3 regions of the Frigoribacterium sp. PhB118 genome follow, and region 3 is predicted to be linked to each of the others. Evidence: predicted binding sites of a transcription regulator. Region 3 holds the regulator's gene; each other region holds the start of a gene.

Region 1 (3,236 bases), on a different contig from region 3:
GGGCCGAGCGCGTGACCTTGGCGGGGTCGATGATGCCGGCGGCCAGCATGTCGACGTACTCGCCGGTCGCGGCGTTGAGGCCCCAACCGATGTCGAGCCCGCGGACCTTGTCGGCCACGACGCCGGGCTCCATGCCGGCGTTGAAGGCGATCTGCTTCAGGGGAGCGTCGATCGCGACGCGGACGATGTTCGCACCCGTCGCCTCGTCGCCCTCGAGCTGCAGGTTGGCCAGAGCGGTCTTGCCGGCCTGGATGAGGGCGACGCCACCACCGGCGACGATGCCCTCTTCGACGGCGGCCTTCGCGTTGCGCACGGCGTCCTCGATGCGGTGCTTGCGCTCTTTCAGCTCGACCTCGGTCGCGGCACCCGCCTTGATGACGGCGACGCCACCGGCGAGCTTCGCGAGGCGCTCCTGGAGCTTCTCGCGGTCGTAGTCGCTGTCGGTCGCCTCGATCTCGCTGCGGATCTGACGGACGCGGCCGGCGATCTGCTCGTCGTCGCCGGCACCCTCGACGATGGTCGTCTCGTCCTTGGTGATGATGACCTTGCGGGCACGGCCGAGCAGGTCGAGCGTCGCGTTCTCGAGCTTGAGACCGACCTCTTCGGCGATGACCTGACCACCGGTGAGGATGGCGATGTCCTGGAGCTGAGCCTTGCGACGGTCACCGAAGCCGGGGGCCTTGACGGCGACCGACTTGAAGATGCCGCGGATCTTGTTCACGACGAGCGTGGCCAGGGCCTCACCGTCGACGTCCTCGGCGATGATCAGCAGCTGCTTGCCCGACTGGATCACCTTGTCGACGATCGGCAGCAGGTCCTTGATGTTCGAGATCTTCGAGTTGACGATGAGCACGTAGGCGTCCTCGAAGACGGCCTCCTGACGCTCGGGGTCGGTGACGAAGTACTGCGACAGGTAGCCCTTGTCGAAGCGCATGCCCTCGGTGAGCTCGAGCTCGGTGCCGAAGGTGTTGCTCTCCTCGACGGTGACGACGCCCTCTTTGCCGACCTTGTCGATCGCCTCGGCGATGAGCGCACCGATGGTGGGGTCGGCGGCCGAGATCGAGGCCGTGGCAGCGATCTGCTCTTTGGTCTCGATGTCCTTCGCGTCGGCGAGCAGCTGGTCGGAGACGGCCTGGGCGGCCTTCTCGATGCCGCGCTTCAGCGAGATGGGGTCGGCACCGGCCGCGACGTTGCGCAGACCTTCGCGGACGAGGGCCTGGGCCAGCACCGTCGCGGTGGTCGTGCCGTCACCGGCGACGTCGTCGGTCTTCTTCGCGACCTCTTTGACGAGCTCGGCACCGATCTTCTCGAAGGGGTCGTCGAGCTCGATCTCTTTGGCGATGGAGACGCCGTCGTTCGTGATGGTGGGGGCGCCCCACTTCTTCTCGAGCACGACGTTGCGACCACGCGGGCCGAGCGTGACCTTCACCGCGTCGGCCAGGATGTTCAGGCCACGCTCGAGGCCACGACGGGCCTCTTCGTCAAAAGCAATGATCTTAGCCATGTGTGTTTTTCGTCCCTCCCGGACGTCATGAAGCAGAAGCATTGGCACTCACGTGTCGCGAGTGCCAGCAACGATTCTGGCACTCGCCCGATGAGAGTGCAAGTGACGTGACGGGGCCCGGACGCACGAGCACGCCGCCACGGTGGACCGTGACGGCGTGCGGCGTGGGAGTGGGCGCGGCGAGGCGCTCCGACGGGCCTCAGGCGAGCCGGACGGACTCCGCCTGCGGCCCCTTGTCGCCCGTGCCGACCTCGAACACGACGGCCTGGCCCTCTTCGAGCACCTTGTAGCCGCTCATGTCGATGGCCGAGTAGTGCACGAAGACGTCCTGGCCGTCACCCTCGACGGTGATGAAGCCGTAGCCCTTCTCCGCGTTGAACCATTTCACGGTCCCGTTTGCCATGGTGTCGCTCCCCTTTTGCTGTGGTGGTACGGCGCGTGCGGTGCTGCAGGGCCGGGTCGTCGACGCAGCGACCTGCGAACCCGGACGGGACAGCGTCACTCGTGCAGAACACCAGGTCGGCGAGCCGTGAGGGGCGACCAATTCCAGATGGTAACCACGGGAAAAGCGGAAAAGCGCGCCCCGACCGAGAAACACCCGCAGAAAACGAGGATTTCACCGGTTATTAAACGTGGGCGTAACACGGGAGGTGCGGTGAGGGCCCGACGGGACGCGCGCCTCCTCGGATCGATACCGCGGGAGCGGCGTCTTCAGGCGCTGTAGTCGGCCCCGAGGACGACGGTGACCGCTGCCCCGGGGAACGCCTCGGTGAGCTCGACGTCCGAGATGCCGAGCTGCTGGGCGAGCCCGAGCGCCACGGCCTCGTCGACGGCCGCCGAGTAGTAGACGGTGGACGTCGCGACGCGCTCGCTGGCGTTGCCCTGGGTGCCGACGACCCAGCCGGCGGTCTCGAGCCGCTCGGAGGCCGAACCCGCGAGCCCGGCCGTGGCGGTGCCGTTCAGGACGGTGATGGTCGTCACCGAGGGGTCGACCTGTGAGGGGTCGGTGAGGGGGGTGACCGACGGCGTGGCCGTCGGGGTCGGCGTGTCGCTCTCGGGAGCCCCGGCCTCGGCGGTGCTCGACGACGAGGGGTTGACGAACTGGAAGCTGTTGTTCGCGACGCCGAGGTAGACCACGCCGGCACCGACCAGGACGCCGACGGCCAACGCGGCCCAGGCGAAGGCGATCCAGCCGCTGCCGGGGCGCTTCTCGGCCCGGTGGGCTCCGACCCGGTCGAGGTCGGCGGGGACGTCGTCGAACCGGTCTCGGTCGAATTTCGGCATGCGTGGTCTCTCGTGGGTCAGCGAGTCGGACCGAACGAACGGGTCGATCGGGCGTCGCGGCGGGCGACTCGCAGGCGCTGCAGGCGGCCGACGAGCATGGGTGCGTAGGCCAGTGCAGCGGGTCGGTCTATGAGCGAGTTGAGCAGTTGCTGGTAGCGGACGATCCCGAGGCCGAACTCGCGACGGACGGCGGCCTCCCGGGCACCGGCGGCGGCCGGGGCGTGCTGCTCGAAGTCCAGGACGGCACGGTCGAGCTCGGACAACGCGCTCGAGCGCACGTCGTCACCTGTCGCCTTCTCGTCCATCGTCGAGGCCCTCCTCGGGGTTCCGGGTCATCCTATGGGCGGCGCCCCGACCGATCGCGGAGGCCGGGGGCGTGGTCCGACAACCCGTCCGCCCGCTCGGGGAGCCGCCCGGTGCCGCGAGCTCCCGACCCGTGGTCAGGCCG
Region 2 (3,236 bases), on a different contig from region 3:
AGCATGGGGCGTGCCCCTCTTCGCCCTGGTGTCGTTGGCGGCCACCTTCGCGGTGGCCACCCTCAGCTGGCATCTCGTCGAACGACCGACGATGAAGTTCAAGAGACGCAAGCGGGTCGTCGAGCCGACCGATCCCGTCGCGACGGTCGCCTGACCCGACGCCGCTCTCGCGTCCCGCCCGGCGTCAGACCAGGCGCTCGCAGAGCAGGGCGGTGTGCCGCCCCGCGACCCGTGTGAGGACGAGGGTCGCCGACCCGGTCCCCTGCAACGAGAGTCGCTTGCGGAACGTCGCGGGGTCGACGTCGACTCCGCGCTTCTTGATCTCGAGTCGCCCGATGCCCCGGGCCCGCAGCTCGCGCTTCAGCGTCCGCTCGTCGAGCGGGAACGTCTCGAGCACGCGGAATCCCTGTGCGAAGGGGGTCTCGACCCGCGCCTCCGTCGTCAACCAGGCGATGTCGCGACTGATCATCCGGGCGTCGATCGAGCGGGCCAGGTCGCCGATGAGGCGTGCCCGGATCACGGCGCCGTCGGGTTCGTAGAGGTACTCGCCGAGGTCGCCCGGGTCGACGTCGTCCGAGTCGGCGGCGGCCGTCAACTCCGACGCCCCGGAGGTGCCGATCACCAGGGCGGACCGGCCCACTCCCGGCCGCGCGAGCGGCCCGAACCACACGCCCACCTCGACCACGTCGCGGTCGACCGAGATCCACTGGCATTCGGCGTCCGTCGGCAGCAGCTCGCGGTCGACGCCCGGACCGAGCTTGACCCCGGTGGGCAGGCGGTCGGCGAAGCCGAAGGCGACGTCGAGGCCGGGGGACCAGTCGGCCGGATCGGCGAGGCGCTTGGTGGCGGTGTGGCCGGACGTCCGTCGCGCCGGGTCGAGGAAGACCCCCTCGACGCCTGCGAGGTCGGTCGTGGCGGCGTCCCCCTGCTCGACCCGTGACGACGGCCACGGCGCGAGGTTGTACGAGGCGACGGCCGCGGTCACCTCGTCGCGGTCGACGGCGAGCACGTCGAGGTCGAGTGCGGCGAAGGCCAGGGCGTCGCCCCCGATGCCGCAGCCCAGGTCGGCGACGCTGCCGATCCCCGCCGCGGCGTAGCGTCCGGCGTGGCGGGCGGCGACCGGGAGGCGCGTGGCCTGTTCGAGGCCCGCCTCGGTGAACAGCATGCGGCTCGCGAACTCGCCGAACTTGGCCACGGCCCGGCCGCGGAGCCGGGCCTGTGTGAGCACCGCCGACACGAGGGCGGGGGAATGGCCCTGCTTGCGCAACGCGGCCACCGTGCCGACGACGTCGTCACCGGAGGCGCCGCCCGCCGGCAGCGAGTCGAGCAGCCGCAGCCCCTCGGGCGAGAGGACTTCGAGCAGCTCGGAGGAATCCATGTCGTCCAGTGTGACGCACGCGGGCAGACGCGTTGGCACTCGGATTGACCGAGTGCCAGTCTCGTCCTACAGTTGTTCTGGCACTCGCCCCCGGCAAGTGCCAGCCCCCATGTTTTCGTAGCACCGAGAAAGAAGAGGTCACCCGTGTCGGTCAGCATCAAGCCGCTCGAAGATCGCATCGTCATTCGTCAGGTCGAAGCCGAGCAGACCACTGCTTCGGGTCTCGTGATCCCCGACACCGCCAAGGAGAAGCCCCAAGAGGGTGAAGTGGTGGCGGTCGGCCCGGGCCGCATCGACGACAACGGCAACCGCGTGCCGCTCGACGTCGCCACCGGCGACAAGGTCATCTACAGCAAGTACGGCGGAACCGAGGTGAAGTACGGCGGAGAAGACCTCCTCGTGCTCTCGGCCCGCGACGTCCTGGCGGTCATCGTCCGCTAGCACCCCGGCACGGCTCCGGCCGTGCTCCGCGACCCCGGTCGCCATCCCGAAGGCCCCTGCTCCGGCAGGGGCCTTCGCCGTGTCGGCACCGTGCCGGCCGACGAGGGCCCGTCCCCAGGCGTCGTCGTCCGTCGATCGATCCACGGTGGCAGGAGTGGCCGTTCCGGCGGCGGGCGCAGCCACCTAGAGTCGCCTGGTGACCTCGACCCGCGCCTCCTCGTCCCCCTCCGCCCCGACCTCGGGGCTCGGCGTCGACGGGGCCGGCGGGGCGGGCCTCGCCTACGCCCTGGGGGCCTACGGGCTCTGGGGCGTCCTGCCGGTGTACTTCCTGCTGCTGGCCCCGGCCGGCCCGTTCGAGATCGTCGCCTGGCGGGTGCTCTTCTCGCTCGTCTTCTGCGCGGTGCTGCTCGTCGTGACGGGGGCGCTGCGCTCGTTCCTGGCCCTGCTGCGACAGCCGCGCCTGGTGGCCACCATGGGGGTGGCCGGCGCGTTCATCGTCGTGAACTGGACGGTCTTCATCTCGGCGACGCTCAGCGGGCACGTGGTCGAGGCGGCGCTCGGGTACTTCATCAACCCGATCGTCACCGTCCTGCTCGGCGTGGTCGTGCTGCGCGAGCGTCTCCGCACGACCCAGTGGGTGGCCGTCGGGCTGAGCGCCGTCGCCGTCCTCGTGATCGCCGTCGGGGCGGGCCGGCCGCCGTTCATCTCGCTCGTCCTCGCGTTCTCGTTCGGGCTCTACGGCCTGGTCAAGAAGCAGGTCGGCGGTCGGGTCGACGCGGTCGGCGGGCTCACGCTCGAGACGCTCTGGATCGCACCCTTCGCGGCCGTCACCCTGATCGTGCTGCACGTGACGGGCCTCGGCGGCGGCGTCGTGCTCGGCACCGTGAGCGTCGGGCACACCCTCGCCACGATCGGCACGGGCGTGATCACGGCCGTGCCCCTGTTGCTTTTCGCCTCGGCGACGCGTCGGTTGCCCCTGACGACCGTGGGGTTGACCCAGTACGTCGCTCCCGTGTTGCAGTTCGTCGTGGGGGTCGTCGTGCTCGGCGAGCACATGTCGACCGCGCGGTGGGTCGGCTTCGCCATCGTCTGGGTCGCATCCATCGTGCTGACCGTCGACATGGTCCGTGCGGGGCGACGATCACGCCGGCCCCTCGCCGTGGCCCCGACCCCCTAGAAGCGACCATCCCTCGCAAAGTCACGAATGGCTAACGAAACGTCACTTTGACGTCGAGAACACACGCCAGAAACATTCGACCCCTAGTTTCGGACCAATCGCGGCAGGTTCGACCGCCACCGGTCGGGCTGCACTGCCGCTGTCCACGAAAGGGTTCCACGGATGATCCGATCCAGCACCGCCCTCCGAGCACTGGCTCTCGCCGGCGCAGCCTCCGTGCTGCTCGCTGCCTGTTCGACG
Region 3 (3,236 bases):
CTTGAGGTCGCCGCGACCCGTCCCGCGCAGCCTGGTGATGCCGCGGTCCTTCACGGTGAGGATGTCGGCACTCTGGGTGCCGGGCTTGATCTCGACCTCGATCTCGCCGTCGAGCCCGGTGAGCGTCGTCGACGTGCCGAGGATGGCGTCGGCCATCTGCACCTCGAGCGTGGCCAGCAGGTCGTCGCCGTTGCGGCTGTAGGTGTCGTGGTGACGCACCTTGACCTCGAGGTACAGGTCGCCGTTCGGGCCACCGGCCTGGCCGACCTCGCCCTGACCGGGCAGCTGGAGCCGGAGTCCGGTGTCGACGCCCGCGGGGATGTCGATGGGGATCGAACGTCGGGCCCGGACGCGACCCTGGCCCTGGCACGTGGGGCAGGGATTGGGGATGACGGTGCCGTAACCACGGCAGGTCCCGCACGGGCTCGACGTCATGACGTTGCCGAGCAGCGAGCGCACGGTGCGCTGGATCTGTCCGGAGCCCCCGCAGATGTCGCAGGTCTGGGGCGAGGTGCCGGGTGCGCAGCACGAGCCGCTGCACGTGTCGCAGAGGACGGCCGTGTCGACCTCGATGTCGCGCTGCGTGCCGAAGACGATGTCCTCGAGGTCGACCTCGAGGCGCAGGAGCGCGTCCTGCCCGCGTTCCCGCCGGGACCGCGGACCCTGACGCTGGCCCTGGCCACCGCCGCCGAAGAACGCGTCGAAGATGTCGCCGAAGCCGGCGGCCCCGCCACCGCCACCGAAGCCGGGCTGGGGGCCGAGGTCGTAGCGTTCGCGCTGCTGCGGGTCGCTGAGCACGTCGTAGGCGTGCGTGACGTCCTTGAACCGTTCGGACGCGTCGGGGCTGGGATTGACGTCGGGGTGAAGCTCGCGGGCGAGCTTGCGGTACGCCTTCTTGATCTCTTCCGGGGTCGCCTGACGGTCGACTCCGAGGACGTCGTAATGATCTGCCACTGGTTCTCGTCTGCCTCTGGTGTGGTGTGGTGGTCTTCCCGGCGGGGCCGGGCCCGGCGGACCGGGACGGGGATGGGGGTCGTGGGACGGCCGGGGCCGTGGTGGTCGGCTACCGCTCGGTGAGCAGCGACGACAGGTACCGCGCGACGGCACGGACCGCCGCCATGTTGGTCGAGTAGTCCATGCGCATGGGCCCGAGCACGCCGAGCCTCGCGATCTCGCTGCCCTGCGTGGAGTACCCGCTGGCCAGCACGGACGCCTGGGACAACCCGAACGACGCGTTCTCGCGGCCGATGCTCGCGGCCACGTCGACGGCGTCGAGTTGCATCTCGCCGAAGAGCCGCAAGAGGGCCACCTGCTCTTCGATCGCCTCGAGCACGGGGAAGAGGTCGCCGCTGAAGTCGTCGCCCGTGCGCACCAGGTTCGCCGCACCGGCCATGACGAGGCGGTCCTGACGTCCGGCGGCGATCTGCTCGGTAAGACTCGCGACGACCACGCCGACGACCGCCGCGAGGTCGGGACGGAACCGCGCCGGCAGGTCGGTGAGGGCGGTGGAGGCCTCACCCAGGGGCCGACCGCCGACCGCGGCGTTGATGGCGGCCCGCAACTCGGACAGGAAGGACTCGTCGACGGCGGTGCGGATGTCGACGACCCGCTGCTCGACCTGGCCGCTGTCGGTGATCAGCACCGTCATGACGCGACCGTCGCCCAGGCTGACCAGCTCGACGTGACGCACGCGGGCCCGGGAGAAGGTGGGGTACTGCACCAGGGCCACCTGGTTGGTGAGTTGCGACAGGAGCCGGACCGTCCGACCGAGCACCTCGTCGAGGTCGGTGGAGTCGCCCAGGAACGTCTCGATGGCCTGACGCTGGGCCGCGCTGAGCGGGCGCAGGTCGGCGAGCTGGTTGACGAAGAGCCGGTAGCCCTTGTCGGTCGGCACGCGTCCCGACGAGGTGTGCGGTGCCGCGATGAGCTCTTCTTCTTCGAGCAGCGCCATGTCGTTGCGGATGGTCGCCGCCGAGACGCCGAACTGGTGTCGCTCGACGATGGACTTCGACCCGACCGGCTCACGGGACGCGACGTAGTCGTGCACGATGACGCGAAGCACTTCGAGACCGCGTTCGGAGACCATGACGCACCTCTCTTCGCTCGACGTCCCCCGGGTCGTCCGCACGCCGGGCGACCGGGCCTGGCACTCGACGTGCCGGACTGCCAATCGTACGACACCTCCGTCGCGAGGCCTACTCGGGCCGCACCCGGCTGCCCTAGGGTGGCGGGGACATCCGCAGGACACTCACGAACAGGTGCAGCCATGACCGAGAACCCTCCCGCCCAGCCGAACGGCCCGCAGAACGGCCAGCCCGGCCAGAACGGCCAGCCCGGCCAGCCGTACGGGCAGGGTCTGCCCGGCCAGGGTCAGCCCGGCCAGGGCCAGCAGTCCGGCCCCGGCTTCGGCCAGCAGCCCGGCTACCAGCCGCAGCCCGTCCAGCCGATGCGCCCCGAGGACGAGAAGCTCTGGTCGACGCTCATCCACCTCGGCGGGATCCTCTTCGCGTTCGTCCCCGCCCTCGTCGGCTACCTCGTGTTGAAGGACCGCGGCCCGTTCATCCGGGAGCACACCAGGACCGCGCTGAACTTCCAGATCACGATGGCCATCGTCTACGTGATCTCGGCGATCCTGTCGATCATCGTCATCGGAGGGGTGCTCGCCCTCGTCGCCGGCATCCTCGTGATCATCTTCTCGATCATCGCCGCCGTCGCGGCCAACAAGGGCGAGTGGTACAAGTACCCGCTGACCATCGAGTTCGTCAAGTAGACGGTCGACCGGCCCGGACGGGCACGACGCGAGGCGCGACTCCCCCCGGGAGCCGCGCCTCCTGCGTTCCGGGCCCGCGCCTCCTGGTCGCCACCGCGGCGATCAGGACGATCGGGACGCTCAGTCGGGCAGCAGACGCCGCACGACGGCGTCGGCCATGAGCCGCCCCTCGCGCGTGAGCACGACACGACCCCGCGGGGCCGCACGCCCCTCGACCCAGCCGTCGGCGATGAGGCCACCGACGGCCCGGCGTCCGTCGTCGTCGAGCTCGGAGGTGGGCAGCCCCTCGCGGATGCGCACCCCGAGCAGGACGCGCTCGACCCGACGGGTCTCGTCGTCGAGGGTCTCGCGCCCGGCGGCCGGCGACTCGCCCGCGGCCATGCGCTGCTGGTAGGCGGCGGGGTGCTTGACGTTCCACCAGCGGACGCCACCGACGTGACTGTGCGCGCCCGGGCCGACGCCCCAC

Evidence for each region. The regulator HrcA, encoded in region 3, represses chaperone genes, less so after heat shock. The targets are predictions, from matches to a motif close to TTNGCACTCGNNNNNNNCGAGTGCNAA.
Region 1: the regulator HrcA is predicted to act here: its motif matches at 1,546-1,572, upstream of groL (chaperonin GroEL).
Region 2: the regulator HrcA is predicted to act here: its motif matches at 1,411-1,437, upstream of groES (co-chaperone GroES).

What each region holds. Positions count from the first base shown of each region.
Region 1 is NZ_RKID01000004.1:405,777-409,012, forward strand. It holds gene groL (chaperonin GroEL) at 1-1,504, opposite strand, end outside; gene EDF21_RS13595 (cold-shock protein) at 1,704-1,907, opposite strand; gene EDF21_RS13600 (LytR C-terminal domain-containing protein) at 2,216-2,788, opposite strand; gene EDF21_RS13605 (DUF3263 domain-containing protein) at 2,806-3,093, opposite strand; gene EDF21_RS13610 (DUF2332 domain-containing protein) at 3,229-3,236, opposite strand, start outside.
Region 2 is NZ_RKID01000003.1:134,321-137,556, reverse strand. It holds gene EDF21_RS10140 (acyltransferase) at 1-154, shown strand, start outside; gene EDF21_RS10135 (class I SAM-dependent methyltransferase) at 185-1,378, opposite strand; gene groES (co-chaperone GroES) at 1,523-1,819, shown strand; gene rarD (EamA family transporter RarD) at 2,016-2,996, shown strand; gene EDF21_RS10120 (ABC transporter substrate-binding protein) at 3,159-3,236, shown strand, end outside.
Region 3 is NZ_RKID01000001.1:569,975-573,210, forward strand. It holds gene dnaJ (molecular chaperone DnaJ) at 1-954, opposite strand, end outside; gene hrcA (heat-inducible transcriptional repressor HrcA) at 1,064-2,086, opposite strand; gene EDF21_RS16970 (DUF4870 domain-containing protein) at 2,267-2,770, shown strand; gene hemW (radical SAM family heme chaperone HemW) at 2,891-3,236, opposite strand, start outside.